3 regions of the Brevibacillus jepli genome follow, and region 3 is predicted to be linked to each of the others. Evidence: riboswitches for the same ligand, from Rfam matches in the RefSeq annotation. Region 3 holds a riboswitch; each other region holds the start of a gene.

What was found. Region 3 has a riboswitch for cyclic di-GMP ahead of yfmT (benzaldehyde dehydrogenase). Riboswitches for the same ligand answer to the same signal wherever they lie in the genome.
Region 1: another riboswitch for cyclic di-GMP. It lies ahead of AB1L17_RS21765 (methyl-accepting chemotaxis protein); the one in region 3 lies ahead of yfmT (benzaldehyde dehydrogenase).
Region 2: another riboswitch for cyclic di-GMP. It lies ahead of AB1L17_RS24575 (GNAT family N-acetyltransferase); the one in region 3 lies ahead of yfmT (benzaldehyde dehydrogenase).

The regions. Positions count from the first base shown of each region.
Region 1 covers NZ_JBFEFW010000022.1:25,708-36,709, forward strand. Annotated here, with positions in the region: gene AB1L17_RS21750 (TRAP transporter large permease) at 1-660, shown strand, start outside; gene AB1L17_RS21755 (FAD-binding oxidoreductase) at 676-2,040, shown strand; gene AB1L17_RS21760 (formate--tetrahydrofolate ligase) at 2,188-3,816, shown strand; cyclic di-GMP riboswitch class I at 3,951-4,050, shown strand; gene AB1L17_RS21765 (methyl-accepting chemotaxis protein) at 4,124-6,097, shown strand; gene AB1L17_RS21770 (transporter substrate-binding domain-containing protein) at 6,194-7,051, shown strand; gene cshA (degradosome RNA helicase CshA) at 7,305-8,843, shown strand; gene AB1L17_RS21780 (PepSY domain-containing protein) at 9,000-9,281, shown strand; gene AB1L17_RS21785 (HPr family phosphocarrier protein) at 9,422-9,679, shown strand; gene AB1L17_RS21790 (YeiH family protein) at 10,125-11,002, opposite strand, start outside.
Region 2 covers NZ_JBFEFW010000028.1:49,284-60,285, reverse strand. Annotated here, with positions in the region: gene AB1L17_RS24590 (hypothetical protein) at 1-344, opposite strand, end outside; gene AB1L17_RS24585 (alpha/beta fold hydrolase) at 777-1,829, opposite strand; gene AB1L17_RS24580 (methyl-accepting chemotaxis protein) at 1,940-3,412, opposite strand; gene AB1L17_RS24575 (GNAT family N-acetyltransferase) at 3,414-3,968, opposite strand; cyclic di-GMP riboswitch class I at 4,163-4,246, opposite strand; gene AB1L17_RS24570 (hypothetical protein) at 4,438-4,620, shown strand; gene AB1L17_RS24565 (DNA alkylation repair protein) at 4,744-5,451, shown strand; gene AB1L17_RS24560 (amino acid ABC transporter substrate-binding protein) at 5,611-6,387, shown strand; gene AB1L17_RS24555 (amino acid ABC transporter permease) at 6,460-7,119, shown strand; gene AB1L17_RS24550 (amino acid ABC transporter ATP-binding protein) at 7,134-7,880, shown strand; gene AB1L17_RS24545 (KTSC domain-containing protein) at 7,944-8,207, opposite strand; gene AB1L17_RS24540 (PadR family transcriptional regulator) at 8,678-9,004, shown strand; gene AB1L17_RS24535 (VanZ family protein) at 8,997-9,764, shown strand; gene AB1L17_RS24530 (glycoside hydrolase) at 9,847-11,002, shown strand, end outside.
Region 3 covers NZ_JBFEFW010000005.1:5,798-16,799, forward strand. Annotated here, with positions in the region: gene AB1L17_RS07045 (YcdB/YcdC domain-containing protein) at 153-1,223, opposite strand; gene AB1L17_RS07050 (sigma-70 family RNA polymerase sigma factor) at 1,223-1,771, opposite strand; gene AB1L17_RS07055 (hypothetical protein) at 1,926-3,344, opposite strand; gene AB1L17_RS07060 (M14 family metallopeptidase) at 3,478-5,151, shown strand; gene AB1L17_RS07065 (methyl-accepting chemotaxis protein) at 5,212-6,093, opposite strand; gene yfmT (benzaldehyde dehydrogenase) at 6,124-7,581, opposite strand; cyclic di-GMP riboswitch class I at 7,666-7,751, opposite strand; gene AB1L17_RS07075 (methyl-accepting chemotaxis protein) at 7,928-8,863, opposite strand; gene AB1L17_RS07080 (hypothetical protein) at 8,888-9,643, opposite strand; gene AB1L17_RS07085 (RsmF rRNA methyltransferase first C-terminal domain-containing protein) at 9,728-11,002, shown strand, end outside.

The DNA of each region.
Region 1 (11,002 bases), on a different contig from region 3:
CAAGAGATTTGGCTGGCATTCAAGGACGCAATTTTGGCGATACTCATGCCGATCATTATCCTCGGCGGTATATACGGAGCCATCTTTACTCCTACAGAAGCAGCGGTCGTAGCGGTTATTTACGGTCTGGTTGTTGGTCTTTTCGTCTATCGAGAGATCAAGTGGAAGGACTTGGGGGAAATATTCACGGGCGCTGCCAGTATGACAGCGGTTATCATGCTCATTATCGCGACTGCGAATGCATTTGGTTATCTAATGACGAGAGAAAACATCCCGCAGGAAATTGCGCAATTCATGCTGGGGATTACCGACAGCACGATCATTACGTTGCTCATCATCAACATTTTACTGCTTATTTTGGGGACATTCATGGAAACGGCGGTTACGATCATTCTCCTGACGCCCATCCTGCTGCCGATCGCGACTTCTTTGGGCATTGATCCTGTGCTATTCGGGGTGATCATGGTCGTCAACTCTGCCATTGGCATGCTGACTCCGCCGGTTGGAATCAATTTGTTGGTAGCAGGAAATATTGCGAAGCTCCAGAATACGGAGATTGAGCGAGCGGTAATTCCGTTTTTGATCATTATGATCGTCGATTTGCTGCTCATCACATACATTCCTGAAATTAGCTTATTCCTGGTCAACTTGAGCAAGTAACGAGGGGGAACCAACGTGGATTACAAGCAAGCGTTAGTGGGACTGCTTGGAGAAGAGCGGGTCTCGACCAATCCTACGATGCTGGAGCACCACAGCCATGATGAGTCGTACCATACGCCGCATCTACCGGATGTAGTGGTGTTTCCGCAGACGGCAGAGGAAGTCAGTCACATCATGAAGCTGGCCAACGATAATCGCATTGCAGTAACACCGTTTGGATTGGGGACCAGTCTGGAAGGCCACGCGATTCCTTATGAGGGTGGAATCAGCATGGATTTTTCCTTGATGAACCAGGTACTGGAGGTTCGGCCGAAGGATTTCCTCGTGAGGGTCCAGCCGGGCGTGACGCGTACCCAGCTCAATAAAGAATTGAAAAAGCACGGATTGTTTTTCTCCGTCGATCCTGGTGCGGATGCGACTCTGGGTGGAATGGCTGCGACGAATGCCAGTGGAACCACCTCTGTCCGCTATGGCGTGATGCGAGATCAGGTACGCGATCTGGAGGTAGTGACGGCTGATGGTCGTATCATTCGTACAGGAAGCATGACTGCCAAATCCTCCTCAGGCTATCACCTGACAGGACTGTTTGTCGGTTCAGAAGGGACGCTTGGCGTTTTTACAGAGCTGACCTTGCGCGTCTATGGAATCCCGGAGGCGACGATGGCAGCACGTGCCAGCTTCCCGACGGTTCAGGATGCTGTCGATACAGTCGTGGATATTCTCGGAGCAGGTATACAGGTAGCACGTATCGAGCTGGTCGATGAGAGGTCGATCCAGCAAGTGAATCTTTACAAGGAAACGAGCTACCCGGAAGCGCCTACGCTCTTTATCGAGTTTCACGGCAGTGAACAGGGCCTGGGATATGATATCGAATTTGCCCAAAACATTGCAGCGGGGCATCACTGCACGGAGTTTTTGTTTGAAACCGATTCGAAGGCAAGGGCACAGCTCTGGGATGCGCGTCATAACCTGGCTTATGCATTCCTGCACAAATCGCCGGGCAAAAAGCTGATGGTAACAGATGTCTGCTTGCCTATTTCCGAGCTGGCAGGAGCTGTGGTGGACGCGAGACTAGCCATTGATCGCGCTGGCCTTGATGGAGCAATTGCAGGCCATGTCGGCGATGGGAACTATCACGCGATCCTGATGATAGATCTGACTGATCCCGAAGAAGTGGCACGTGCTGAGGAAGTAAATGCCCATCTGGTGGAATACGCATTGAGTCGGGGAGGCACCTGCACCGGAGAGCATGGTGTGGGTGTGGGGAAAATCAAATACCAGCGCAAGGAACACGGAGAAGCACTGGACGTCATGCAAACCATGAAGCATGTACTGGACCCGAACGGCATTTTGAATCCGGGAAAAATTTTCGGAAAATAAAACAAAGTCTGCATTCTGAACGTTTGTCGGAATGTGGGCTTTTTCTTTTGCGTAATGTGTCGAAGAGGAAAGGAGAAAGGACGATGATGCAGAATGTAGAAGATTGGTAACTGGTGCATTATATTCTGGTGTGGCAGGGAGGCAAACATGAAGTCGATTGTTGAAATTGCCAAGATTGCAGGTATCGAAGAAGAGCATTTGGAGCTATACGGAAAGTATAAGGCCAAACTATCAGATGAGCTATGGGAGCAAGTGAAGGATCGCCCAGATGGCAAACTGATTCTTGTTACAGCGATGAACCCTAATCCGGCGGGGGCAGGCAAGACGCTCACGACGATTGGTCTGTCACAATCATTAAATTATCTCGGGAAGAAAACAATTGCAGCGCTTCGCGAGCCGTCCTTGGGTCCTTGCATGGGGATCAAAGGAGGCGCAACCGGAAGCGGGCAGGCGCAAATTCTCCCGGCAGATGAAATTAACCTGCATTTTACTGGGGACATTCATGCGATCACCGCTGCCCATAACTTGTTGGCAGCGATGATCGACAATCATATTTTCCATGGCAATCCGCGCGGGCTCAATCCAAAGAAAATCGTCTGGAAACGGGCGATGGACATGAATGACCGCGCTCTGCGCAACATTGTTGTCGGCTTGGGTGACGGCAATGGGATGACGCGTGAGGATGGCTTCATGATTACGACCGCATCGGAAATCATGGCGATTATGTGCTTGAGTGAGAATCTGGCAGACTTGCGCGAGCGGTTGAATCATATCATTATTGGCTACGATTTCGATGATCAGCCAGTACGGGCGGAAGAAATCAATGCGGTAGAAGCGATGTGCGTTCTCTTGAAGGAGGCGATCAAGCCAAACCTTGTACAGACAATCGAGGGGACTCCGGTCATCATTCACGGCGGGCCTTTTGCCAATATTGCGCATGGGTGCAGCAGTGTGATCGGAACCAAGACGGCTTTGAAGCTGGCGGATTACGTCGTCACAGAGGCGGGCTTCGGTGCTGATCTGGGAGCGGAGAAGTTTTTTGACATCAAGTGCAGAAAAGCAGGACTGACTCCATCGGCTGCTGTTGTGGTGATTACGGTCCGGTCCTTGAAATTCAACGGCGGGGTCAAAGTACCTGACCTGGCAGTGGAGAATTTGTCTGCTCTGGAAAAAGGCTTCGAAAACGTCAAGCGACATCTGGAAAACCTCCAGAAGTTCGGTGTGCCAGCAGTGGTTGCCATCAATCATTTTGCTACGGATACGCAGGCAGAGATCGATGCCGTAATCGCACTGTGCCAAGCGGCCGGAGCCGAAGCGGCACTCTCCAAGGTATGGGCAGAAGGAGGAGCGGGCGGCGTGGATCTGGCTGAGAAGGTTACACGCGCAGCAGAGCGTCCATCATCCTTCCGTTTCTTGTATGAGGAAGACCTCAGCATAAAAGACAAGATTGAGACGGTTGTGAAAGAGGTTTACCGCGGATCAGGGGTAGTCTTTTCACCGCTTGCGTTGAAAACGATGCAAAAGGTAGAAGAAATGGGCATGTCCCATCTGCCTGTGTGCATGGCAAAAACGCCTTATTCCTTTACGGACCGTGCCGATCTGTTGGGGGCGCCTGTTGACTTCACCATTCAAGTCAGTGAAGTGCGTATTTCGGCTGGAGCTGGTTTTATTGTGGCGTTGACCGGAAGCTTGGTTACGATGCCAGGCCTCCCGAAAAAGCCGGCTGCGGAATCGTTATATGTAGACGAGGATGGACATGTGATCGGATTAAGCTAATCAAAAAGTTTGACAAAAAGCTGACACCTGTAAAAGGTTGTCAGTTTTTTTCATTTTTTTGGTTTATAACCGAGAAATTATGGGAAAAGAAAGGTGAGATTGAAAAATGTGGACTTTAATTAAAAACCAACAAGGAATGACAAAGGCAAACCTGCTGAAAAGCAGGGACGCAAAGCCACGGGTCTAAGGACGAAAATCTATGATTTTCGCAGCTAGGACAGCCGGGTTGCCATACCGTAGTCATGATGGACTGTCGGTGGGCAGTCTTTTTTTTGTTGAAAAGAAGAGAAGGGAGAAGTGGTTCGGTATGAAAAATAGTTTGAAGAATAAGCTAATTATCGTTTTGTGCTTGCTGTTGGTCATAAGTTTGGGCACAGTTTGCGGTGCAAGCTATTGGAGTGCTTCCAATCTACTGGCAGACAGTCTGGACAAAGAAGCTGAGTTGTCAGCCAGTAACCTCTCGAATCGAATCGATAGTTTCATGCAGGAAAAAATTGAAATTGTAAGAGCGGTTGGAGGGATGATCTCTGAAGATAACAATTTCGAACAAGACCTGAAGCTGATTCAAACAGCCCAGAAGAAAAATCCGCAGTTTGAGACTTTCTTTTTTTCACATGATTTGACTGGTAAGAAAGTGATCAACTTCAAGGGAGAAGTGACCGATATTTCGGATCGGCCGCATATTATTGAAGCCAACAAAGGGGAAGGCAAAGTTGTCGTATCTGAGCCTGTGGTTTCTAAACGGACAGGGAATAACATCGTGACGCTTGTCGTTCCGCTGATGAAAGACAATCGTCAATACGGTTATATCGGTTCCACCATACCGATCGATGAAATTCAGGAAAAGGTGTCCCAAGAGAAATTTGGGCAAAATGGCTACGCTTTTTTAGTAAGCAAAACGGGGACTTTCATTTACCATCCGACGAGCGAGTACATTCTGAAGGAATCGATTCTTAACATGGGCGTTCTCGAACTTCAAACAGCCTTTGAAGATATCAAGAAGGGGAACCATGGAATCGCTCAGTACAAATGGGAGAATACAGAGCGGTTTGTTTCCTATGCTCCTACCAATCTGAACTGGGGCGTTTACATCACTGCACCGATCGCTGAGCTGCATGCTCCGGTTGATGCGCTGTCGATGCAATTGATGGTCATATCTCTCATCGTGCTGGCTATTGGTGTTGTTCTGGTTTATATCTTGGCTGTGCGCATGGTCAAACCAATTGAGCGTCTGAATCAAGCTGTAAATATAGTGGCACAGGGGAATTTGGCTGAGACGGTAACTGTTGAAGGAAAAGATGAGATTGCAGTTCTGTCGCGCGACTTTAACCAAACCGTATCGCACTTGAAAAATTTGATCGAAGGCGTTTCGCTGTCGTCAGATCAGGTACAGGGCTTTAGTCAGGAAGTGTCTGCAGGCATTAAACAAGCGACGGAAAACATTAATCGAATCGGAATGTCTATCGCTCAGATTTCTGAGGGAGCCGAGGCACAGGCCACCAGCTCGCAGGATGTCGCCTTGTCCATGAATGACATGGCTGCTGGCATCGTAAAAATCGCGGAGACGTCCGCACATGTTTCAGAGGCTGCCCAGATAGCAACAGAGCAGGCTGAGCAAGGGACAGCCGTGGTAGAGCAAGCGGTTCGTCAGATGGGAAGCATTGGCGAGGGAACATCGAAGGCGACGGTAGCCATCGAGCAGCTAAACAATCGCTCCAAAGAAATCGAAGGAATTCTCGATACGATCAGTCAGTTGACCTCGCAAATTAACTTGTTGGCGTTGAACGCATCGATCGAAGCAGCACGCGCTGGCGAGCATGGACGTGGTTTTGCCGTGGTTGCTGGAGAAGTGAAAAAACTGGCGAACCAATCCGAAGAATCGGCATCCAAAATCGCCATGCTGATCGGGGAAATCCAGCAGGATACTCGTCATGCGGTAGAGGTCATGAACGAGGGCAACCAAAATGCCGTGCATGGTATTCAATTGGTCGAAGAGGTTCGCGATATTTTTGGGCATATTTTGGAATCCTCCCGAAACGTGGCAGCACACATTTTGGAAGTATCCGCAGCATCTGAACAAATGTCAGCAGGCTCCCAACAGGTGAGTGCCTCTGTGGATGAAATGCATAACATTGCCAAGCATGCCTCACTTGATGCGCAAACAGTGGTGAAGGCAACCAAGGAGCAACTTCAAGCCATCCAGGAAATTGGCCAATCTGTCGAGCGTTTGAATGCAGTAGCAGAAGAATTACAGCAAGGTATAGGCAGATTTACCCTGTAAGGCCTTTTCCTTTGAGAGGGGGGATGCCATTAGGGGATGATGGAGTTTGTTTCTTATAACTAAATTCATTACCGAATATCAGGAGGAGAAACCAAAATGAAAAAAATGACAAAGACAATCTTGGCGAGCACACTCGCTGCTACTATGCTTTTGACAGGAGGAACAGGTGCTTTTGCCGCAACGGCGGTTAAGCCTGTCCCAACCGTAGCTGCTGAAGCTGCTAAAAAACAGGAAGCGAAGAAGTTTGAGTCCCGTTTGGATGAAATCATTGCGAGAGGCTACATCCTCGTAGGTACGCCAGGTGACTACAAACCGTTTACATATCTGAATCCAAAGACAAACGAATTTGAAGGCTACGATATCGATGCGATGAAAGAATTCGCTAAAAGCCTGGGAGTAGAGGCTCGTTTTGTACAAACCTCTTGGCCGACACTGATGGACGATCTGCTGGCTGATAAATTCGATATCGCAGTCGGAGGCGTAACGCGCAACACAGACCGCCAGAAAAAAGCGCACATGAGCGATCCTTACATTCAGTTCGGTAAAGCTCCACTCATTCGCAAAGAAGACAAGGACAAGTACAAGAGTGTAGCAGACATCAACAAGCCAGAGGTGCGCATTGGTGTGAATCCAGGTGGCACCAACGAAAAATTCGTTCGTGAGCATCTGACAAAAGCAACCGTGACGGTTGAACAAAACAACCTCGACATTCCTGGTCTGGTAGCGAGCGGAAAGTACGATGTGATGATCACAGATACGCTGGAAGCGATCGTTTATTCCAAAGCAGATCCTCGCCTGTATCCAGCTCTGACCGACAACCCGTTCACGAAGAGTGAAAAAGCATACATGATCCATCGCGGAGACGCTATCTTTGCTAACTACCTGGATCTGTGGATGGACGAGATGAAACTGCAAGGAATGTTTGATGAGCTTTATAACAAATGGGTAAAATAATTCCATGACAGACAAGCAGCCCGATCCTGGGCTGCTTTCTTATTTTTTCTGACTGAATCAGCACAAAATCGGGTAATTTGGGTATATATGCAGTTTGCTTTTTCAGCCATTGCATGGTACGATTACAGCTATGTTCTTTAGGGTGCGTTTGTACAATCGGGGATAAAAGGGCATGTTCCGGATCGTAAGGAATAGTGCCCTTTTTTTTGAGAATTTTATAGAAGAAGGTATTGATAAAGGAGACTGACATTCATTGGCGACTTTTCATGATTTTGGCTTACATCACTCCATCGTTAGAGCTTTGAGCAATATGGGCTTCGAAGAGGCTACAGCGATTCAGGATCAAACGGTTCCTGTAGCATTGCAAGGACGCGACCTGATCGGTCAAGCGCAAACAGGTACTGGTAAAACTGCTGCATTCGGTATTCCATTGATTGAACGCATGGATGAAACAAGCGGAAACATTCAAGGGGTTGTATTGACTCCTACTCGTGAGCTGGCTGTTCAGGTTGCAGAAGAGATTAATAAAATTGCCCAATTTAAAAACATCTCTGCTCTGCCAATCTACGGTGGCCAAGACATCACACGTCAAATCAAAGCGTTGAAAAAACGCCCGCAAATCATCGTTGCAACACCTGGTCGTTTCATGGACCACATGAGAAGAAAAACGATTCGTCTGGATGCGATTGAAGTTGTTGTTTTGGACGAAGCGGATGAAATGCTGAACATGGGCTTCATCGACGACATCAAGGAAATCTTGAAAGAGGTTCCAGAAAATCGTCAAACACTGCTGTTCTCTGCGACCATGCCGAGAGCGATCCAAGAAATCGCGCAGCAGTTCATGAACGAACCAACCATCATTCAAGTCAAAGCAAAAGAAGTAACGGTGCCAAACATCGAACAGCAATATATGGAAGTGGCTGAGAAGCAGAAGTTCGATGTACTCTGCCGTTTGCTGGATATCCATTCTCCTGAGCTGGCTATTATTTTCGGTAGAACGAAGCGCAGAGTAGATGAGCTGTCCGAAGCGCTGACCAAGCGCGGTTATGGCGCAGAAGGTATCCACGGCGACCTGAACCAAGCGAAGCGCGATAGCGTACTGCGCAAGTTCAAGGAAGGTACGATTGAAGTACTGGTAGCGACTGACGTTGCAGCTCGCGGTCTGGACATCAGCGGTGTAACTCATGTATTTAACTTTGACATTCCACAAGACTCCGAGAGCTACGTTCACCGTATCGGAAGAACGGGACGTGCTGGTAAAACTGGTCTGGCAATTACGTTTGTGACTTCCCGTGAAATCGACCATCTGCGTCTGATTGAGCGTACTACCAAGCGTCGCATGGAGCGTCATGCTGTTCCTACAATGGCCGAAGCACTGGAAGGTCAACAAAAGATGACAGTAGACAAAATTCTCGAAGCATCTGGAAGAGACGATCTGTCTGCTTATAAAACGCTGGCAGAGCAATTGCTTGAGGATGTCGATTCTGTAACACTCGTATCCGCAGCACTCAAGCTGTTGACCAAAGAGCCAGATATGACTCCTGTTCGCCTGACAGAAGAGGCTCCTCTCCGTGTAGGTAAGAAAAAGCTCCCTCCAAAAGGAAAAGGTGGCTTCGGCTCTGGTTCCGGTTATGGTGGCAAGCGTCCTTCCCGTCCACGCAGTGGAGAGTACCGTCCTCGCAGCGGCGATTCTCGTCCTCCACGTAGCGGTGATTCCCGTCCGCGCAGTGGCGAATCTCGTCCGCCGCGTAATCAGGAATCCAGCGGAAGACCGTACAACAAACAACGCTAATACAAAACAAAGGCCGATGCGACAAGGTGTGCATCGGTCTTTGTTTTGTAGCATGCTATCGCATAGTTTGGCGTGGTTGTGACAAACTACACTTAACAAGCTATGTTGATATCGAGGGGTGACACTATCATAAATAAAAAAGCCGTTTGGACTTGGATGAGTGTAGGGGCCATTACGTTAGCATTTTCATTGCCACTACATGCACATGGGCAAGTACAGTCTGGACATCCGGTACAGCAGACACAAATTACAGAGGAGCAAGCCAAACAAATTGCCTTGCTTCAAGTGAAAGGGCGAGTTGTACACGTAGAGCTTGAAACTGAAAATGGTGTTCTCGTATATGAAGTAATCATTCTTACCGATCAGAATCAGGTGTTCGAGGTAGAGGTTCATGCTCAAACGGGAAAGGTATTGAAAGTAGAAAGAGAGAACTTATAATCGTTGGAAGACAGTTATAACGGACCGTCAGGGGTTTGCCCTGGCGGTTATTTACCTGCTTAACCGATAAGCACATTTGAGCAAGTAAAGCATATGTGAAGTAGATACTTGCGAAAAGAATTTGTAAGGAGGTACTGCACATGGTGGAAAAGAAAGTTGTTGTACAGCTTGCGCATGGCTTGCATGCCAGACCCGCTGCCAATTTCGTAAAGGTCGCGACGTCTTTTTCAAGCGAAATCAAAATCGTCAAAAACGAGAAGGTCGTGAACGCCAAGAGCATAATGGGTATCATGGCAGCAGCTATCGGAAAAGGTTCGGAAATTACGCTGATTGTCGATGGTCCCGATGAAAACCAAGCGATTGTCGCCTTGGAAAAGGCATTGATGGAACAAGAATAGCAGTGTGAAGGCAAACCCTCTCTTACCAGAAGAGGGTTTTTTCTTTTTTTGTTAGAAAGGAGTCTGCCGCTTTTTTGTTCGTTGTTCTTTCAGGAGTAGCTCCATTTTTAGTCGAACACGTTCAGTATGGGGAGTCATGTAGAGTGGAGACGCAAGATTATGTGTTTCCAACGGATCTGACGTGAGGCGTGGAGATTTTTTTGGCTCCATGCACGGACTGCAGCGTCCTCATACACGGGAGGGTATCGCTCCTGATCCACAATGATCAGTAAGATATTCGGCTGTTTTCCCAAGCGATTTCTCGACATATAGATCCCCCCGGGCTGAGATGTACACATCTTTATCAACATATGGGGATAAACTTTGTCCTTATCCACAAAAAACATCGCCGATCCTCAGGAGATCGGCGAATGAGTAAACATAGGTTGAGTTATCCACAGTGTTTTTACACCAAAACCAAAGCGAAGGATAGCACAGACAAAAGAATAGAGGTAATACTCATGGCAATCAGCGGGCGTGCAGCTTTTGTCCGCAGTGCACGCAGATTGACGTTGAGGCCGAGTCCGACCATGGCCATAGTGAGGACGAAGGTTGTGACATTGGCTACACCATTATGAAACGAATCTGAGACAGGAATGGCTGTGCCGAGAACGTAGCTTCCAAAAACGCTCATGGCGAGAAACCCGATCAAAAACCAAGGAAATTCGATTTTGGTGTCGCGTTGTAGTTTTCCGGTGCGTTTCATCCAGAACATCAGGATAAAACAGAGGGGGACCAACAGAAGTACACGCCCTAATTTTGCCAGCAGCGCAATTGCTAGCCCATCTTGACCCGCTGGAGCAGCAGCAAGCGCGACATGAGCAATCTCGTGCAGGCTAATGCCGGACCACATGCCGTATTCGATCGCCGACAGGGGGAGGAATGGACGCAAGATCGTGTAGCAAATGGCAAATAAAGTCCCGACGAGCGCGATAATTCCTACCCCGATGGCAGTATCTTCATCCTTGGCAGCAACAATGGGAGAAACGGCTGCAATCGCTGCAGCTCCACATACACCTGTACCGACTCCGAGCATGAGGGAGAGGGAAGGGTCTGCTTTCAGCCACTTGGCTAACAGCATCGTAACGACGATGGCAAAGATAATCACGCCAGCATCATAAGCGAGAAGCCCAAGGCCTTGCGTCAAAACAACATCCATATTGAGCTTGAGACCGTACAAAATGATAGCGAGACGCAATAAACGTTTGGCAGAAAACTGAATCCCTGATCGCAATGCTTCCGGATATCCACGAAAATGACGGTACGCGACTGCGATCAGGATCG
Region 2 (11,002 bases), on a different contig from region 3:
TCATCTTCTTTGATGGTTTTCGGATACTGAATGGACAGGGTTTCCTGCATAATCTCGATGATCCTATCCCAGCTTGGACCATCGAGATCGGAGAGAAGCACGTCTGAGATAATCATATGACCGGTATCAAAATTAATGATTTGATCCGGTGTCCCCTCGTCTTCTTCCTTCTTCTCTTTTGGCTGCATAAGCGTGGTGGCCTGCGTCCCTGAAGCTAAATTACCGATCTTTTTGCATTGGATGATATCCCCCGCCCTAATAGCAGGATCTTTTACATTAGAACGTATGGAGCTCGATACTGAATTTGCGTTTGTGTATATGGATTTCAAATATTTCGCGGTCATCTGATTACCGAGTGTCTTCTGAAGTTGTACAATGCTAGGGGAAAAATTAGACGGAGTAGAGGAGCGTTGGCTTGGCGACCGCAGTTCGGACAAAGAAGATAGAGGCGACGTTGGAAGCCTGAGCTTTTGGTGAGAACTCTCTGGTATATAGCTTCGCAAATTTGCACCATCCTTTACCAGTAAGTAGGATAGGAACTTATTCGTCGAAAAAGTAAATCATTCCTGCTCCTAAAGCGCCCGCCGTCCCCAACGCCGTTCGAAAGCATAGTGGAAAGAAAATCTCCAATATCCTTCGAAATTACCGGAATTGTTATGGAAGGGATACGATATCGTATGCATGCTTCTTGTAGCAGTCGGAGCCATTTTGACTAGCATCGTTACATATTTAGGGATAGCAGATAAAACAAGACCATGATTGAAAAACCGTCAGGGCTATACCCTGACGGTTTTTCGAATGAGCTGCAAAAACTCCTCTGCGTTCTCGATGTGAGGAGCGTGCCCGACATTTTCCATGACGATCTCCTGATAGGAGCCACCTGCTAGCTGGTATTGCTCCAGTACATGGCGAATTTGCGAGACCATCGGTTGAGGGGGATACTCTGCTTCTCCCGGCCATCCGGGCACATAGCCGAGCTTGCCCAATGTTCCAAAATCAGCAAGCGACTGATCCGAGATAATGGCGTCATCTTCACCGCGAATCCATACAATCGGACACTTTGGCTCTATTTGAACAATGCCGGACAAATTTACGTATTTAGGGGAGATCGCATTATTAATCCCTGTCGTTCCGGGACCGACACCAGGCCAATCGGTTACGTATTCAAATGCTCCGGGGTAAAAGCAGTCTCCAGTCCTCGTGGAGAGTATCGCATTCACATAACGGTCTTCCTGCTCTGGGGTAACTCGGAACGGGGGCTTGAAATAAAGCTGATTCATAACATTACGCGGGCTGGAAGGGGATTCATCGCCTATATCCTTGGCTGCTATCCTTTTGACCAGCTCAGCGTTGGCTGCTCCTCCGCCCGATCCAGCGAAGCTGCTGTAGCACGGGGTGCCAGATACATCCTTGGTTCCACCAAAGCCATAAGGAGACATAGGAGCGACTAAGGTCAAGGAGCGAACTTCCTGCGGGTAATCGATGGCATACTGCATCACAATCCCTCCGCCAAGCGACCAACCTGCTAGATGAACGGGTGTTGGCAAGTCCAATGCCTGAATAAACGAATGCAGGTCATCTGACCAATCTCGCAAACCGCGTGTCGCATCGATTGGCAATGCTTCACTTGCTCCATAGCCACGCATATCAGGAGCATACACACGATACTGATCACACAGAGCTGCGATGGTATCGTCCCAGAACAAATTGGCTGAAGCATTCCCGTGAATAAGGAGCAGCGGTTCTCCTTCGGGTGTGCCTGCTGTCAGATAGGAAACAAGCAGGCGATCGGTCTGAATGGTTTTCGTTTCGATACGTGCATCCATCATGACGTGCCTCCTTCCATTGTAGAGGATTAACTATCAGAATATTTACATTATATATCCACTTAGTTACAAAAAGGAAAAAAACCGCCTTTTGATAGGCGGTTGCTGGAATGCTACATATGGAGGCCACGCATTTGCTGTTCGATTTTCTCAAAGCCGCCAGATACCTTGACGACCTCGTCTTTTTGTTCGGAAACGAGAACAAGCACTTCTTCCAAACTTTCTTTGTTCTTGTCGGTAATATCTGCGTTGACTTCTACTTTTGCGCCAACTTCCTGGATCATGCTGTGGACATGAATGATGAACTCTTGCAGGTTTTTCGTTTTATCCGCGAAGTTTTGCATGTAGTTGTCCACATTGGTGAACATTTCTTGTACTTCGAGGATGCCTTCGCTATTTTTCTCAAAGGAAGTTTGCGACTCGGAAATCATATCCGATACGAGCTTCATTTTTTCGCGAATGGTCATGAGCAGGCTCGAAATCGATTCAGAGGATAGCTTGGAGGACTCAGCCAGCTTGCGTACTTCATCCGCTACGACAGCAAAGCCTCGGCCATGTTCACCTGCACGCGATGCTTCAATCGTGGCATTGAGTGCCAACAGATTGGTTTGCGCAGAAATCTCGGAAATGGTTTGAATGATTTTCCCAATCGATTCGGTTTCTTTATTGAGCTCTTGGATTAGCTGGTTCGTACCTTGGATGTCCTTGATGAAGCGTTCAAAGTCATTGCCGATGTTACCGATGCGTTTGCCGCTCTCATTAGTGGCTTCTTTGGTCGATTCTACGTACTCATGCATCTCCGTAACAGAGCGGGTCATGTCCTCAACTTGCAGATTCGTCGAGCTCATTTCCCGACGCAGCTCGTCCGTATTGCTGGTCTGGATCGTAAAGGACTGCATAATATCTTGCAGGGAAGCGACTGTTTCCACAGCACGAACGTTCACGCCATCCGTCACCTTATTCAAATTCTCTTGATAGTCTTGCATAGAGCTAAGTGATTCATTGATCTTATCCAGAACACGTTGCAACGATTCCTTCGAGGCAATCGCTTCTTGCTTTTGTTGCTCGCTTTCTTGCTGCAATCTGTTATTGAATACAGCATGCATCATGCTCGTGACAGATACAAAGCAGAACGTGAGCAGGAAGTACATCAGATCAAGGTTGGATGTCGAATGGAAAATCGTTTCTCGCTGTGTCAGGAAGTAGTAAGAGACAATACCCAATGTCGTTACAATCGTCAAAATATTGATGAGTCGGTCTTGATAAATCCCCATGACTGCTACAAAGAACATAATGGTCATGATGTTGATCATATGCGGGTCTAGTCCCACTACGATGAACATGAAGATCCCGATTACAGCGAAGTTGAAAAACTTCATGAAGGGCGCTGCTTTTTCACGGAAGCTCGGACGATTGGAGATGTAAGTAAACGGTGCTAGCACACCATACAAAATACCTAATACGGTTAGAACGAACGTGTACGGAACACCTAAAAAGAGGTTTAAGACCTGAACAACGGTAATAATACTTGCGAATACGATAACGACCCAATTGTTTCTTCTTCTCAACAGGTCAATGTTATCCATGTTACCCACCTACCTCGACTTTTACTTGGTTGGATGACGACGAATTGTACCAGGAATATTTGGGATCGTGCTTATTATCATAGACATCTTTTAGATGGAAGAGGGTCGGAATGGCATCGGCCCCTTTGTAAAAGACGATATCTCTGGTCTGAGTTGCCTTTACTTGATATTTCTTGTTAATGAACGTAAAAAAAGTCGGATCTGCTACACCGATTGCGTGGGTATAACCATGCTTTTCAGCGTAATCTATCATCAGGCAAATTCCTTTTTGCCCTAGTTGTCCGCGGTATTTCGGCAAAACAGCGAGACTGTCTACCTCCATTACTTTCATATCTGCTGTAACAACATCCTGAAAAAGTGATTTCATATAAGCACTTGATTTGGAAAAGGGTGTCATCTCAAATGTTCCACCTGCTTCACCATCTTCAGCGATTAAGAGGAACAGAGCAGAGCCTTCTTTTGCGTACTCCATTTCGAAGCCCATGCTTGTCCAGACTGCTTCTTTGATTTCATGAAACTTTGCTAAATCTTGTACGGTTTCTACTTGTTTGTACATAACTTCTCCACTCCATCATTTTCTCTGATTGAACCATGTTGTGTATGTTTGACGTCTCAAAAGTTATGTTTTACTATCCGTTATGAAAATGAAAATGCTTTCATCCTCCTTTCAAAAAAGTAAACACAAAAAAAGGCCGTTCCATACGTAATGGAACAACCGAAGCTACCAACATCGAAAAAATGGTCTCATGATGTGGCAACCCGGCTATCATGGTCAAAGACTGTAGACCCGTGGTTTTGCGTCGCCACCTTTCGATGACTTTGCCTTTTGCAATAGTTAGCAAAATTTGTAAATTGATGTCGAATTTTGCTATATATAATTATGCAAAATATAAGCCAAAAGAAATATCCTTGTCAAGTTTTGGTAGGAAAAAGTAACCAATTGTTCATAATGTATTTTCATGCAAATCACCCGTAACAAAAATTTTCCAACTGTCCGATAACTAGAAGGAATAGGAGGGGATTTCATGAAGGAAGTAAAAACGATTCAATTTTTCTTTTCCGGTGGCGAAACGATAAGCATCGAAACGACAGAACCGGAAGAAATTATTCAAATGGTCGCCAATCAGAACGACGGATGGCTTCAATATGATGATGTTGTCATCAACGTCAGAAATGTTTCGTATATCAAAGTGCGCAGCGCCGCGTAAGGATAGGAATTGCGCGTCAAGCTCTTCAGGAAAAAGCTCTCCCGATGTGTGGAGGGTTTTTTCGTGTTGGTAGTAGCGACCGCTGGTTATCCTATTAAATAGAAGAAAAAGGAGGGTGGCAAGATGACGTTGGAAGAAGTTATGCAGAAGCTCGAAGCAATGGGGACAGAGCAGACGAAAAAAACGTACTTGCGGCATGGGGCTAAAGAGCCTTTGTTTGGCGTTCGAGTCGGTGATATGAAAAAGCTGGTCAAAGAGGTAAAGCGTGATCAGCAGCTTGTCCAGGCGCTATATGATACAGGAAACTACGATGCCATGTATTTGGCCGGATTGACGGTTGACCCGAAGAGCATGACAAAAGAGCGGCTGCAGGCTTGGGTCAAGGCAGCCTCTTGGTACGCGCCCGCCGAATACACGGTTGCGAGTGTAGCTGCTGAGAGTCATTATGCGATGGAGCTGGCACGGGAATGGATAGATTCAAAAGATGAGATCATAGCTACAGGTGGGTGGAATACGTATTCGAACTACCTGTCAATTACCCCAGATGAACAGCTAGACAAAGAAGAAATCAAGCGGCTGCTCATGAAAGTGAAGGAGATGATTCACGAGGAACGTAATCGCGTACGGTACACCATGAATCAATTCGTTATTTCGGTAGGCGCGTATGTACCGGACCTTCATCAGGAAGCGCTAGAGGTGGCCGCAGCGATCGGCAAAGTGCATGTGGACGTTGGACAGACAGCGTGCAAGGTTCCTTTGGCTACGGAATATATCAAAAAGATAGAGGAACGAGGGAGTGTCGGAAAAAAGAAAAAGACGTGCATCTGTTAACCCGCATTTTTGTTGTTCAACTGGAGCATATTTCTAGGGTGCTTTTGTTTACTAAAGTATCGACTATTCCTTGCTAATGTGCTATCATGATACCTTGTTAACGTATTACCACTTTATCAGAGTAAAATATAGAGTAGTATGAACGAGGGGGAAATCACGATGAAAAAGATAGCATGGATGTCATTGTTGTTGAGCGCGATGGTTTCATTGGTAGTTGGCTGTTCCAGTGCAAATACTGGCGCAGACGCTAACAAACTGATCATTGGCATTGATGATAAGTTCGCACCAATGGGCTTCCGCGATGAGAAGAATGAGATAGTCGGCTTTGATATTGACTATGCACGTGCGGCTGGCGAAAAAATGGGGAAACAAGTGGAGTTCCAACCAATTGACTGGAGTTCGAAAGAGTCTGAACTAAACAGTGGACGTATTGACCTGATCTGGAATGGATATACGATTACGGATGAAAGAAAAGGGAAGGTTCTCTTTACCAAGCCGTATCTGAAAAACGCGCAGGTAGTCGTCACTATGGCAAATAGCAACATAGCAAAGCTGTCAGACTTGGCTGGCAAAACGGTTGGATTACAAAAGCTGTCATCCGCAGCAGATGCCGTAAATGCGAATGATATGAAAAATCAGGTCAAATCGATTACAGAGTATCCTGATAATGTACTGGCATTGAGCGATATGAAGATTGGACGCGTGGAAGCAGTCGTCATCGACCAGATTGTAGCCGATTATTACATGGCAAAAGAACCAGGAACCTTTAAGCTTCTGGAAGAATCGCTTGCACCTGAGGAATATGGAGTGGGCGTCAAAAAAGGTAACGAGGCGTTATTGAACGAACTGCAAAAAGCGCTGGATGCAATGAATCAGGATGGAACAGCAGCGAAAATATCGGAAAAATGGTTTGGCGAAAATCGCGTGTTGAAATAAACAATAGAAACGATGGCTTCGCCGAATGATTGGCGAAGCCACGCTTTATTATAAGGATTAGGAGCATACCGTATGAGCTTAGACTATATTATCTCCATTACCTTGCCGATGCTAGAAGGGGCGCAGATGACAGTGCTGCTGTTCTTCATTGCGATTCTGGCATCTATACCATTGGGATTTCTTATTACGTTAATGGCGAATAGCAGCAATAAAGGGCTGTCTTGGTTCGCGCACACCTATGTGTATGTCATGCGTGGAACGCCTCTGTTATTACAGCTATTGTTTTTTGTCTTTGGTCTCCCCCTCTTGCCAGTGGTGGGAGAATACTTGGTTATGGATCGCTTCGTGGCCGCATGCCTCGGCTTTGTGCTGAACTACGCAGCGTATTTCGCGGAGATTTTCCGTGGGGGATTGCTGTCGATTGACAAAGGACAGTACGAGGCAGCGCAGGTCCTCGGCTTTAGCAAATGGCAGACAACCAACAAGATTATTTTGCCGCAAATGTTTCGCGTGGCTTTGCCTGCGGTCGCAAATGAATCGATTACGCTCGTGAAGGACACAGCATTGCTCTATGCAGTTGCTGTCCCTGAATTACTTCACTTTGCACAAACAGCCGTGAATCGCGATTTTACAATCGTTCCGTTTTTTATTGCCGGAATCATTTATTTGTTGATGACGCTATTATTGACGTTGTTTTTTAAGTGGCTGGAGAAAAGGTTCAAATTCGAATAAAGGGCTGGCGCTATATGGACATTATTCAAGTATCCAATCTTAAGAAATCGTTTGGTAATCAAGAAGTATTGCGAAATGTCTCGTTTTCGGTGAGGAAGAACGAAGTCGTGGCAGTAATCGGGCCATCTGGCTCCGGTAAAAGCACGATGCTGCGGAGCTTGGTCAATCTTGAGCAGGTGAATGGTGGCAGCATCCGTGTGCAGGATGATTATTTGGTGAAGGACGGTGTTTATGCCAGCAGCCAGGACATCAAGCAGATCACGTCGAGAATGGGAATGGTCTTTCAGCATTTCAATCTGTTCCCTCATCTGACGGTGAAGGAGAATCTGGAGATCGCACCTAGAGTGGTCAAAGGCGAGGCGACAGAGGACATCCATCGCAAGAGTGCAGAGCTCTTGGAAAAGGTCGGCCTGTCTGATAAGGCAGACGCATATCCGGCCAAGCTCTCAGGCGGACAGAAGCAGCGTGTGGCGATTGCCAGAGCACTGATGATGAATCCGCAAATCTTGTTGTTTGATGAGCCTACGTCTGCGCTCGATCCCGAACTGACTGGTGAGGTCCTGCAAGTGATCAAGCAGCTTGCCCAGGAGCATATGACGATGATGGTTGTAACGCATGAGATGGGCTTCGCGCGAGAGGTGGCGAACCAAATCATGTTTATGGACAACGGGGAATTCGTAGAGTCTGGTACACCCGAGCAATTGTTTACAAACGCCCAATTTGAGCGGACAAAGTCGTTTTTGCATCGTGCATTAAAATAGATACGGAAAAATTGCAAATGCCCTCAGTGTCGAGCCGATCTGAGGGCATTTCGTTTATCCAGGCTACATTACCTGATAGCTCAAGTACCGTTTGCTAATGAACGAATGAAAATGATCGCTGAACGAGTCAGCATTCAAAAACGCATTGTAAGCGTAAGGAGTGACCCGACAGTAAACGACCTCTCGTCCATCGTGAAAACGGATGTAGAGGTGGCTTGCGGACAGATCGTAGCGAGTAGCTTTGATCAATTTCGATTCCAGTTCCTTGTATGTAATCTCTTGGGGGTCATTCTGACGGGGCAGAAATTGGCGGAAAAAAGATCTCAATTTACGTGCAAACTCCTTTATCAAAAAATCGGTTATCTATTTCTACGAGTCTTCATTTTACGCAAAAATTTGTATTCGGAATACAAAAATAGCACACCGATTGCAAAATAGGCTAAGAGAACCGTATTCAGAACGATCGTTGGAAAGTCGGCAAGCATGTAAGTTCCTCCTGTTAGAGAGAATGAAGTCACAAATAGGTTGTAACCTGCTCCAAAAAAGTGAAAATCTTCTTTTCGATTCGTTCTATGGGCCTATAATCTGGTTGTGTTTAGAAAAGAATGATCATCCGAAAGTATGTCGACTCATGAAAAAACTTGTCGAACATAGTCTATATTACCTATTTTATGGTTGTCAATAAATACATAGAATCAAAAACTATTACGATTCATTAATTTCCTTCGTTACATACCTTGTATCACGAGGTATTATGTGATACTCTCTAGGCATGTCTTGTGAAGGGAGCTGCTTTTGTGAATAAGGAGTTATTGAAAGGAAGCATCGATCTCCTGCTTCTCTCGCTGATCGCACAGAAAGATCAGTACGGCTATGAGTTAGCCAAAAAGATTCGTGATAAAAGCGATGAACTGTACGAGATCGGTGAAGGCACGCTATATCCTGCACTAAAGCGATTGGAGACGCAAAAGGCAGTGGAATCTTACTGGGGGGAAGCCAACGAAGGCGGACGCCGTAAATATTACCGGATCACCAAGACAGGCCAGGGCCTTCTTCAGGACAAGATGAAGGATTGGCAGAGCTTAAGCAGACTCATTATGCTTTGCAATGAGGGAAGTGAGTAAACGAATGAAGCTGGAAGAGTACGCAGAGCAGCTTGTCAGTCGCTTGCCTTGTTCCAAATGGGAAAAGCAGGATGTCAAAGATGAGCTGATGGATCATCTGAACAGCACGAAGAGTGAGCTGGTGGAGGAGGGCTATGAAGAACAGGAAGCCGTTTCTCTGACCATTCAACGATTCGGGCCGACGGGTGCAATTAGCCGGCAGCTGTCTGAATCGATGCCGCTTATCGATAAATACATCCGTAAATGCCTCATGGTCTTATTCTGGATGTATGTATCCGTCCTCAGCTATTACTTGCTGCTGTCGCTTGATCGATGGGAAAGCAGAGCTCGTATGCTTGAATGGAAGGAAAGGATGCTTGCTTATGGCGTCCCGCAGTATAGTGAGCCTTTTCTCAATACGAAACTATTTCAGACGTTGGTGGATTACGTATACCATTATGACAGATACAATGTCGATATATTGGTGTTCAATTTGGCAGGAAATGTCATCTTGTTCGTGCCGCTTGGGCTGCTGGTGCCGCTAGTGTTCTTCAGGTTCCAAAACATTCATCGTGTGTTTTTTCTCACGCTTGCAGTCAGTCTGCTCATTGAAATATTGCAGCTAATGCTTTCGTTAGGTAGCTTTGATGTCGATGATCTGCTGCTTAATGTAGTTGGGGGCCTGATTGGCTATGGGATGTTTCGCGTAGGGGCGGCCGTAATCTATAGGCGACGGAAAAGCAGCAAATTTGATGACGATTTGTCCGCCACATCGCCGTAGCAGGACCGAGCTCGCACCCATTTTTTTTTACATATGTACATCGTAATGCGATATACATAGTTATTCGATTTAGGAGGATTTCATGAAACGAACAGTGATTTTACTCATCGTTTTTGCGCTCATGCTTCAAGTAGTCGTTGGTTGTGAGAGCAATGCTGCTACCGGGCAGGTGCAGACGAAGCAGCACGCAGATTTTACTTTTGATGTGAAGCCAGAGACTTTTGAAGTATTCATCGAGAGAGACGGAGTGAAGGAAAGTGCTTCTGAGCCGATGCCTGCGCGTAAAGTAACGAATGTACAAAAAGGGGAGCAGGAGATCGCCTGGAGCTACCCAGACGATAAGCTGGATGTCTTGATCAGGAAGAATGACGATCACTTGCAGATCACTTTGACCTCGACAGGAGCAGAGAGCTTTTCCTGGCCGACGGTGAAAGGATCAAGCTATACTCTGCCTTTGGGAGAGGGGAAATGGATTCCTGCTGATGACAGCAAGTGGCAGTCATTTTTAAAGGAAGAGAGTCTTAGCTTTGCCGAGTCTTTCTCCATGCGCTTTTTCGCTGTGAATAAGAGCAAGTACGCGCTGATGTATGTCGTAGACAACTTGTTTAACAACACGGTTGATTTTGCTGTTGATCCGACGATTCGCTTTACGTTCTCGCATGAGTTCCCCACAATCAATCCGGACAAGACCTACGGGTTTCGCTTGTATGTGACAGACAATGATCCGGTCAGCATAGCGGGCGTGTACAAAGCTTATATCAAGGAACAAGGAGAGCTGCTAACCCTGGCTGAAAAAGCCAAAGCGAATCCGAATGTCGAAAAGCTGTACGGTGCTCCCCATTTTTACTTGTGGAACAAGAGCTTTCTATCTGTTCATGATGTGAAATGGAATGCGTTGAAGACGAAGCTGAATGAGAGCTTCATCGGGTGGCTGGAGCAGATCCTGGCTGGCAACGGAGAGGATGGAAAAGAAAGCATCCAGCAATTCCGGGAGATTCACAAGCAGGATTACGTCGCGGATTATCAAAAGAAAGCCATCATCAACGGACTCAATTATGTTTTGCGTTCGCGAGAGTTTTACAACCCGAAGCTCTTTACGAACGTCGATGGGAAGGCAAAAGAACTGATCGGAAAAGGGATTGACTCGTTGACTGAATCACAGCTGTACGACTTGAACAAAAGGCTGCTGAAAAGTGTGCTTAAGGATGTCGTTCCCCCGGTAGAAGAGTGGGGAAATG
Region 3 (11,002 bases):
ACATTCCTATTGTTTACTTGTCAACAAAATGTAAAAAGTGCAGGTCAAAAAAAGACCCACTAGAAGGTCCTTTTTAAGTGATCGTACTGGTCATATTCAATATTCTTATATTTGGAGGTGCGCTCTCGATGGAAGCATTCTCGTCTTATAGATCAAATCAACTCGCCGGACCGAGCGTCTATCCACTGTATCTCTTTCTGACTCTCCCGATGCACTTGCCGATATACGAGACGGTAGCGATGATTTTTGCCCCGACCAGAATAATCAATCTCCCATTCCAGCCTTAATTCGAGAGCCTCCAAGTAAATTTGGAGCGCCTTTTTTTCGTCTAATAGTGGAGTCGTCTGGACTGTCTCCAGCTGAGTCGTATCGTTGTGCGGACTATCCATACCTTCGAGTAGCCCCGTCGTTTTATTGACGACAATTCGGAGAGACTCTCTTTTGAGCCACACTCCCTGCATCCCGATGCGGAACTCGAACAGCTCCCGATCAGATTCCGCCTCTTCCTCCTGATGTCGAAGCCATAAATACGGTTCCAACTCAGGACGCGTACGCGCTACTATTTGGAGTGCAATGTCCAAACATTCGTCCCGGGATAACGATTTCTCACCTGGCGGACAATCCTCGAAACGGACATACGACATCAGTGCACCCGTACTTTTATGAATCATCGCTTTTAGGGTATCCGCGGATCTTGTCCGAAAAAAAGTGCTAAATGAACGATCCTCAGAATCTGTTGACTTCCAATCCTTCCGCCGCCATACAAAAGCGGAAATCTCCTCATCTATATCGGCGTTCCTCAACAGCTGGTACTGTTTCGGATCGATTCCGAGTAAAGCTTGAACCTCATCTAATGTACGAACTGCCGCAGCCTTTGGAAGTACCGGAGCTGGCAACCATACAGCTTGCTCCTCCCCTTCCTCAGCTTCCTGGTTCAATTCGGAAGCTTCTTTCTCGTCCGCCGGATAGCTCCTCCAACAGTTGTCCGGCTCATACACTAGCCGTAGCTCGTCCTGCTTTCCATGCAAAACTATTTTTGGTACATAAGTGAGGTGCAGATCCACCTTTACGGTTTTCTCCATATGTTGCAAAATCTGCTCCCTCTCAATCAATTTCTCCGGGATCTTCGGCTTTTTCTGCTGACCAAAATAAAGGAAATTACTAACCATGCCACTCTGATGCACTGTCACGCGAAAACCCGACGATGGAAGTGGCAGCTCCATCACAACCTGCTCATAGAAGAAGATCGTCCCGGATTCAGTTGCTCTTGTACATTTTTGCGCAATGCTTTCAACCCCCTATGCAAAATGGTTTTGACAGTACCGGAGGGCATGCGCATCAAGTTTGCAATTTCCTCAATCGTCATATCTTGCCAATATTTGAATGCAATCACTTGTCTTTGTCTTGGTTCTAGCTGATCGACAGCCGCAAGCAGGTCGATCCGATCGTCATGCTCCGTGACAGAAGCTTGCTGAAGCTCGTCGACGTAACGATCATCCACCACGAGTCGCTTACGCTTGTTCAGCGCTGTCATCGCACAGTTCATGACGATGCGGGTCAGCCACGTCGTAAAAAATTGTGGCTGTTTCAACTTAGGCAGCCCGACAAGCGCTCTATATATCGTCTCATGAACAACATCCTCTGCATCCATTTCCTGACGCACATAATAATAAGCGATTCGGTGTAAGCGATCCTGCTGTTCTTCCATTAATGAAAGAAAAGCTGCGCGATTTCCCGCCTGAGCATCTCGAACTCGCTCATCGTGATTCATGCTGTGTCCCTCCTTTGTACATTCGTTAGACCAGCGAGTGGGCTGTACGGTTTCACTTTTCTCCATTCTTTTCGGCCGAATGGCTAAAAACATAAAAAACCCGTAAGAAAGTCACTATTATAAAGTGTCCTTCGTACGGGTTCAATTTCATATGTTAACGGTACTTAACATTATTCAACTGCATCCACGTCAATTTACTGTCAATCAACATCGCAATCGTCATTTCGTCCATCCCATACAACTGACGGTACAAGCGCTGTGTTTCGACCAAGTCATTGTAGGTCAAGTACGGATAGTCCGGTCTGCCGAATGTCCCGTCTGGAAAATAGGCGTAATGCAAATCACCATTTCCGAGTATCCACTGTGATCCAAGATTAATGACACCGTAGAGCATGCTATCCGCCAAGTCTTTGTCTATCCGATCACCAAATTGCAGGTAGTTTTTGTAGAGGAAATTGATTTCGGCCAGCTGATGATTCAGAGAAACATGTGTTTGAATCGCTGGATTCGTCGACGTCGCGTAGTCGGCCACGAGCAATCCTTGCTGTGCACCAGCGATTACATAATGGTGCATGGCTGCGTGATTGTGAAAATAAGAAGCATATTTTTTCGCAGATTCACAAAAAGCCTCTTCTTGATATTGATCACAGCCACGAAGCATCAGATCACCAGCACCTGTGTTGAATCTCGTATCGTAGAAGCCCTCTGGTATCCCGTAATCACCGCTGAGCCACAAGGAACGTGGCTGCGTCTTCCAGTACCCTTCAGGCTCCTGCTGTTTCAAGCTCGCTTTCAACATCACATAGCCCATGTCGCGGGCTGCCTTGCTTCCACCTGTATATAAAAAGGAGCGAAGGACATAATTTTCGGGAATCCTCCAAAAGGAGGTCGCCGAAGTCGGCTCGTATGTAGACGGACTTTGGTAGTAATATCCGTCGTACAGCCATTTTGCCTTTTCCGTAACGTCCAAATTAAGCCAGACGCTGTCAATCGATTGTTCTCCCCAAGGAACGAGCGGATCTCTCGAATCGAGCGCCCACATCTCACTGATATAGCCTGCTTTCATTGGAAGCTTGATCACAAGCTCGACACCAGAATCAGTCTGGATGACTTCAATCGGCATTGCCATTTCGAGCTTTTCTTCTATCGTTGCTCTACCCTTATCCACATACGTAATCGGCCTACCTAACCAGATATACCTGCCTTCTGTCTCGACAAAACCAGCGGAGAGCGGAAGTGTCTTGACTTGATCGAGCCTGGCAACCTTCCAATACGGCTGCTTCGCCCCATCATAGGCACGGTAGCGGAACATCATGTTCTGACTGTCACCCTGAATCGGTATGGTGATGACGAAGGGCGTCATATTGCGCTGACCTGTCAATTTGTGGGCCCAATACTTGCCCCCATCTGCGAATGTAAACTCTTGTTTATGGTGAATCGCGCCATTCAGGTTGTCAACCGTCTCTGTTTCGGTTGGTTTTTTCCATTCGTTTGCAGAAATTTCGCTCGGGAAAATATTACTTACGGCGATGGCCGTCATCAAAAGGAGCATTCTGCTGATTTTTTTGACCATGTCATCCCCCTATTCTGTTAAAGCAGCACCGAAAGTCCTACTTTAAAATGAATATTTCGTAGCGATTATTATTTTTATAATAATCTGAAAAATTAATCATAGACGACTAATTTTATTTCGCAGGAGGGAATTTATGGATAAGAAAGTACGCTACGTTGTTTCTACTGCACTCGTATTATCTCTGTTCACCAGCCCCTCTTTGATCCATGCAACGCAAGCTGAGCCCGAACCCAACATCCCTTATTACGGAATGGGGCCTAGTTATGTACAGCCTGCACAGATCGAGAGCTTGTTTCCCAAGCCGAACATTCAGTTTGGGACACCTGGCTTTCAAGAAGGAAAAGAAGCATTTACATCCCAGGAAGAAATGATGGCTTACATAAGCAAATTGGCAGCAGGAAACAAGAACATCAAGCTCCATTCCATCGGCACTTCGTTGGAAGGTCGGGACATCCCTCTACTGCTGTTCAGCAAAGACCACGACAAGATCAAGCAAAACAAGGAAAAACCACTCATCTGGCTCCAAGCCCAAATCCATGGAAATGAACCCGCTTCTGGTGAGTCTGCTCTCGTGATCGCCAAATGGTTGGCGGAAGGAAAACTAGGCGCTGACCTTCTGGATAAAGTAAACGTCGCAATTGTTCCTCGCATTAACCCGGATGGCTCCTACCATTTCAAGCGATACATCGCGACAGAGCTGGATGCCAATCGAGACTACATGAAGGTAGAATATCCAGAGGTGCAGGCTGTTCACGAGGCCATCAACGCGTATCAACCCGATGTGGTGCTCGACGCTCATGAGTATGGTGTCTCTTCCAGCCAGCTACGTGAACTAGGTGAAAAAGGCGCCATCTCTTCCTACGATGTCTTGATATCCTCCGCCAAAAACTTGAATATCCCCGCCAGCCTGCGCCAAATGTCAGACAGCCTGCTCTTGGCAGACGTTCAGAAAGCGCTCGATAAGGAGCAGCTCTCTCACCACGCTTACTATACGCTGGCAAAAGGCAAGGAAGGAAAAGTGACCGCAACAGAAGGCAGCACAGAAACAAGAATCGGACGCAATGCTCTAGGCTTGAAAAACACGCTGACATTTTTGGTGGAGACGCGCGGTATCGGCATTGGACGCGCTGATTTTGAGCGACGCGTCTACAGCCAGGCCATTACACACGCAGCTGTCATCCAATCAACAGCAGCCAACGCCAAGGCAATCAAATCCGCCGTGACCAAGGCTCGCGAAGAAATCACCGAAAAAGGCAAAAACGCAAACGACAACGACAAACTCGTCATCCTGAGTGAGAATAAGCGAATACCGGATCAGTCTCTCGTGGTAGTCGATCTGGCCACTGCAAAAAAAGTATCTACCCCCATCGATTGGGTAAGCTCCACAGATGCCTATCCTGTACTTGAGCGCGAGCGTCCTACTGCCTATCTCATGCCTCCTGGCTACCATGACGTTGCGGCCAAGCTGGAGCAGCTCGGTATTTCGGTAAACAAACTATCGAAAGAAACAACAATCGATGTAGAGAGCTACACCATTTTGGAAAACAAGGTGAATACGATTTACGAGAACGGGCATTTCACCAATCAAGTGACTGCAAATGTAACAGAAACAACGAAAACCTTTCCTGCGGGTAGCTACGTATTCAGCATGGCGCAGCCAAATGCCAACTTCATTGCATTGGCCCTGGAACCGGAATCAGTAGACAGCTACGTCACGTTCAACTTCTTGCCCGTTGAAGCGGGCGATGAAGTTCCGGTTTATCGCTACATGCTGGAACAACCGCTACCTACCATACAAAAGAACTAAAGGAAAAATTCCCCTCTTAAGTTAGACTGTTGAGAGGGGAATTTTGTTACATGATTTTGCTTACTTTATTTGAATCACTTCTTGGGCAAGCCCCGCCAGCTTTTGCGTATTGTCACTAACTTCTACCATGGTCGCAGATATTTCCTCTGTCGCGGCCGCCTGGCTCTCCATGGTTTGATTAATCAACTCAATCGAATTTTGCAGGAGGGATATTAACTCCCGGATGGAATCCGTCGTCCGCTTGATTTTGTCTGCATTCGTCCGTGAATCTGTCGCCATATTGCGAACCTCATTCGCAACAACTGCAAATCCTCGGCCTGCATCTCCTACCCGCGCTGCCTCAATACTTGCATTCAGCCCTAAAATATTGCTTTGATCGGCGATTTTTTTCACTGCGAGTGTAATTTGCTCGATCTCAGTCGTGCTTTGGCTCACATCATTGGCTTGCTCCGAAATCGCCTTCATCTGCTCGTTCAGATTGCCGATCTGCACCGCCATCTCTTGTGTAGTGGCACTGACCTGTTCGACGACACTCGAGAGGTTCGCGGCGATTTCATACAGCTCATTGTCCCGCTCCATGCTGGAACCAATTCCGACACCGCCGATGACTTTTCCATTCTGATCATGCAAGGGAATCGCCCGAGCAACGAGAGGAAAACCAAACAATTCCTTCGGTACCATCATCGCCTGCTTGGCGTTTTTTCGAATCGCATTGGTGATCACATCTCCTTCCTGGAGTGGATCGCCAGGCTTCACTTGCAGCGAAAATGTTTTGGCAGGCACATTGCGCAACAGCCGCTCCGTGTCATAGACCCCAATGGTAATGTCATCGGTGATCAAATCATTTAAATACGGGGCAACCTTGATGAATGCTTCAAGCAGCTCCGCGTTTTTTTCCTTCCCTGCTTGTTCCGCTTCGTTCCATTCTTCGTATCCGTTCATGACCGTCTTCACCTCAATATTTTGCTGGCATTAATACGGAAATTGCCGTTGCTTATGCTGAACGGAAATCCATTTCAGGGTAGTAAACTCCTCCAGGCTCCATTGACCGTTCAAGCGTCCCAATCCGGAGTGCTTTTCACCGCCGAACGCTACAATTGGCTCGTCATTGATCGTTCCATCGTTGATGTGAATCATGCCGGTCTCCATTCGTTTTGCCATCTGGGCACCTCTCTCCAGATCACGCGTATGAATCGCCCCGGATAAACCAAATGGCGTCTCGTTCGCCATGCGAATCGCTTCTTCCTCGGAAGCAAACGACATAATGCAAACAGCCGGCCCAAACAGTTCTTTGGAAGCAATCGACATATCCGTGGTAACCCCCGTCAAAACGATTGGCTCAACCACGTTTCCTTTTACTTCCCCTTTCAGTGCCGGAACCGCTCCCTCACGAATCGCCTCATCGATCGTTGCCATCAGGTTGGTGACTTGTCGCTGATTGATAAGTGGACCAATCACTGTGTCAGGATCATTCGGATCGCCCACCTTGAGCCCAGATACTTTTTCTATATACAGATCGAGGAATTGATCGTAGACATCTTGGTGAACCAGTACCCGGTTAGCTGACATGCAAATCTGACCTTGGTGGGTAAAGCGGCTGAATACCGCAGCATTAACGGCATACTGGAGATCCGCATCTTCCAAAACGATCAGGGCACTATTTCCGCCCAGCTCCAAAATCGCCTTTTTAAAATGCTTCGCTGCCACTTGCGCAATATGGCTTCCTACCTGGCTGGAGCCTGTAAAAGAAAGAATGCGCGGAATCGGATGGGAGACAAAACCGTCACCAATCTCAGCAATATCCGTTACGATTACATTGATCAAGCCTTTTGGCAGACCAACCTCTTCAAAAATTTTCGCGATGAGTGTCCCACCCGTGATTGGTGTATGCTCATGCGGTTTGAGTACGACGCCATTGCCCGCACCAAGAGCTGGCGCTACTGACTTCATCGACAGATAGAACGGGAAGTTGAACGGACTGATCACACCGACAACCCCTCCCGGAATCCGATACAAGCGATTTTCTTTTCCATCTACGGGAGAAGGGAGAATTTTCCCTTCCATACGCACTGGGAACGTAGCCGCCTCGCGAATAATATCCTTCACAAGCCCGATTTCGAAAAATGCCTTTAACCGTGTTCCGCCCAATTCACGAATGATGATTTGAATAATTTCTTCTTCGTTCTCCTCGATATAGTGAACGGCGCGCTCTAGCATTCGGGATTTGGTATAGGCGTTCACTTCATCCCACTCTTTTTTCGCGTTGGCAGCAGCTTTGTAAGCCGCATCGATATCTTCCAGGTTTGCCATCTTGAATTCTGCGATGACTTCCCCGTTGTAAGGGTTGATATCTTGCAATGTCTTCGCCCCAAGTCCGTCGCGCCACTCCCCATTGATGTATTGCTTGTCCAGTGTTTGAAGGATTGACATGCTATAACCTCTCCCTTTTGTAAAGTAATGTAAATAAGCCCCTTTCGCATGAAAGGAGCCGTCATACAGCAAAAAGCTTTGCTAGTTGGCAACCCGGCTGCCATCGTAACTCGTACATTAGGCCCGTGGCTTTGCGTCCCCAATTTTCAATGGGTTTGCCCATTCATAGCGAATGTGGATATTCTTTTGTCGAAAAAAGGAAGGAAATGGAGAATCTTACCTTGATTATAGTACTCAATTCCTAATAGTCAAACGAAAACATGTTAATTTTTAGTGAAATAATGTAAACAAATACCAAAAAGTCCGCATCGCTTGGATACGGACTCCTGATTCAACTAGCTTATGATCACAATATTTTTTTGACATCCTTTACGCTCGTCGCGAGCATTTGCTCTACCGCGCTTGCGTCCCTTACGTGCTTGGTCAAGCCTTCATTCAGCTCTTCCAACAAGCCGTTTGCATCCCTTACATGCTGGGACACTTCGTCAGCAAAACGCTTTTGGTGCGCGATGATTTCCATCACACCTGACACTTCGACGTTCAGTGCCTGGAAAGCGTTCACGATCTGATCCGTCTTCTCCGCTGCATTTTTGCTGGTGGAAAGTCCATTTTTGATCGCACTGCTGCTTTTTTCACTGTTGGACAACGCTTCTTTTGTTTCTTCCTGAATCTTGCCGATCAATTCTGCAATCGTCTTGGTCGAGTTCCCTGTCATCTCGGCCAGCTTCCGCACTTCATCCGCTACTACAGCAAATCCACGACCTTGTTCTCCCGCACGCGCCGCTTCTATCGCTGCATTCAAAGCGAGAAGGTTGGTCTGATTGGCAATATCGCTGATCACCTTGACGATACTCGTAATTTCTGAAGAGCGCTCTTCCAAGCGGCTCATGGACTTGGACGTATGGACCGATTCTTTGTCGAGCAGGCTCATGACCTCCACCACGTCCGTCATGGCCTTCTTGCCTTCATCTGCACGTGCTACCGATTGTCTACAGATATCCGACAAGCGCTCGCCTCGAACCGATAACTGGCTCGCAGATTCATCATCCCGCTCGTTAACGGCCTGAATATTGTCTACGACTCGCTTCATCCTCGTCACCAATCGCGCCATTTGATCGTGTTCGGCGTTCACCGCTTGATTCGAAGAGAGGATGGCACCAATCTGTTCGTAAATACCGCGAAGCTCATGTTTCCAAGCGTCTTGCTGTCCTGTCATTGTGCTTATGGCTGTCGTCGCTGCTGTCTCTTTTTCTGCCAGGCTTCTGTCTTTTTTCCAAAACATCCGCTTCCCTCTCCTCTGTACCCATCAATTGTCACCTCGGCGGCTATAAACGCGGGACTCGATTATTCCCGGATGTTGTTTCGCCAAGCTCAGCAAGTTTTCCAAGAAATAATAGTGACCCTCCAAGAGCTCCACGTCCTTGCGCTCAAAATGCTTTGCCTGCAAATACTGCTGCATTTCCAATGCGTAGCGCTCCAGTTTATCGTGAAAATCGTTGGCACGAAGCATTTGCTCCACTTCTGGATATTCTGTTTTCAGGCGACTCAGCTCACTGTATACACGCCCACCCTCCAGAATCATCTGGTAGGCCGTACGTTCAAGCGTAGCAGTCGTAGCTGCCTCCTGCTCCTCACGCTCCTCGCGCAAAGCTGCCAAGTACGTGATAAAATGGTAGACAGTTAAAAACAAGGGTCCTAAAAACAGAATGATCCCTGCCTTGTATACATGCTGATTGGACAAGTTGCTGATGAGCAGGAACAAGTGAAACAAGATCGCACCCAACCATACATAGATGATGATGTGGTGATTGATCTTCCCTGCCTTTTGTTGGCGGGAAAAGGCAAAGGTAAGTCCGAGCAGATAAAAGGCAAGTAAAGTAAAGCTGGCCGAAAACAAAGCCATCTCCATATCTACCAGCCAGTCTGCGTCGGCGGGTATTTCGATAAAGAATTCAAAAGCGAGCACCAGCAGTGAGAACAGCAACCCCATGATCCAAAACCGGCTTACTTCCGAGTCATTCCTCCGCCGGGAGCGGTAGCGTTGTGCACGGGATCCTTTCATTTGCTCTCACCTCATTCTCTATGATTCGCCATGATTCTATCTTTTCCTTTCCCATGTGGCCAAAATCTGACATCGGAGGCTGTTATGACAAAAAAATTACCGACCCCATTTACCGACCGTATGAAACCCTTGCTCGGGAACGATTACGAAGCATTTATTTCTTCGTATGACCAGCCTGTGACACACGGCTTGCGCGTCAATCCATTAAAGGTGGGACGTGACGATTTCTTGAAAATCTCACCGTTTGCACTGGAAGAAGTCCCTTGGTGTGAAAATGGCTTTCGCTACAAAGAACCAGATCGTCCTGGCAAGCATCCTTATCACGCGGCAGGACTGTACTATTTGCAGGAGCCAAGCGCAATGTCCGCTGCTGAGGCACTAGGCGTACAGCCCGGTGAACGAATTCTTGACCTGTGTGCAGCGCCAGGGGGCAAATCGACACAGCTTGCAGCGTTTTTGCGTGGACAAGGAATGCTTGTGGCAAACGAAATCCATCCTGTTCGGGCAAAAGCCTTGTCAGAAAATCTGGAGCGTTGCGGAGTGACCAATGCAGTCGTGACCAACGAGACGCCAGAACGACTACAGGAACGCTTCCCTCAGTTTTTCGACCGGATCTTGGTGGATGCTCCTTGCTCGGGCGAGGGGATGTTCCGCAAGCTACCTGAAGCAATCGACGACTGGTCCCCTGCAAAAGTTACCGAGTGCCATCTCATGCAAGGGGATATTCTCGAAGCTGCCGCTGCTATGCTGAAGCCAGGCGGGACATTGGTTTACTCCACCTGCACATTTGCACCGTTGGAAAACGAGCAGTCGCTGGTTAACTTCCTGGGCCGTCACCCGGAATTTGAGATCGTCCCGTTACCACATGCAGATTGCTTTTCTGAAGGTCAACCAGAGTGGGCTTCCCCCAAGAACGAGCAGCTCAGCCAGACTGCCAGATTGTGGCCGCATCGTCTGCAGGGGGAAGGGCATTACCTCGCCAAGCTGCAAAAGAGTGAGGATGCTGAAGTACATGAAACGACTGGGAAGCGCAAAGAAAAGCGAGCGGCAAAATCCGCTCCCGCAGGCCGAAAGGAAGCATTGGCTGCCTGGCGCAATTTCGCGGAGGAGGCGATCCCTGCACTCTCCAAACAGTTCGATGATGAATCGGCGTTTCTCTTGTTCGGGGAGCAGCTCTACTACTCACCTGCATCTGAGCTCGATTGGGACAAGCTCAAGGTCGCACGTGTCGGTCTGCACTTAGGAACCGTGAAAAAGAACCGACTCGAACCCGCACATGCCTTGGCACTGGCCCTCTCACCTGCGGAGGTTGCCCGTGTCGCTTCATATGGTACAGACGAGCCTGAAATTTTACGGTAT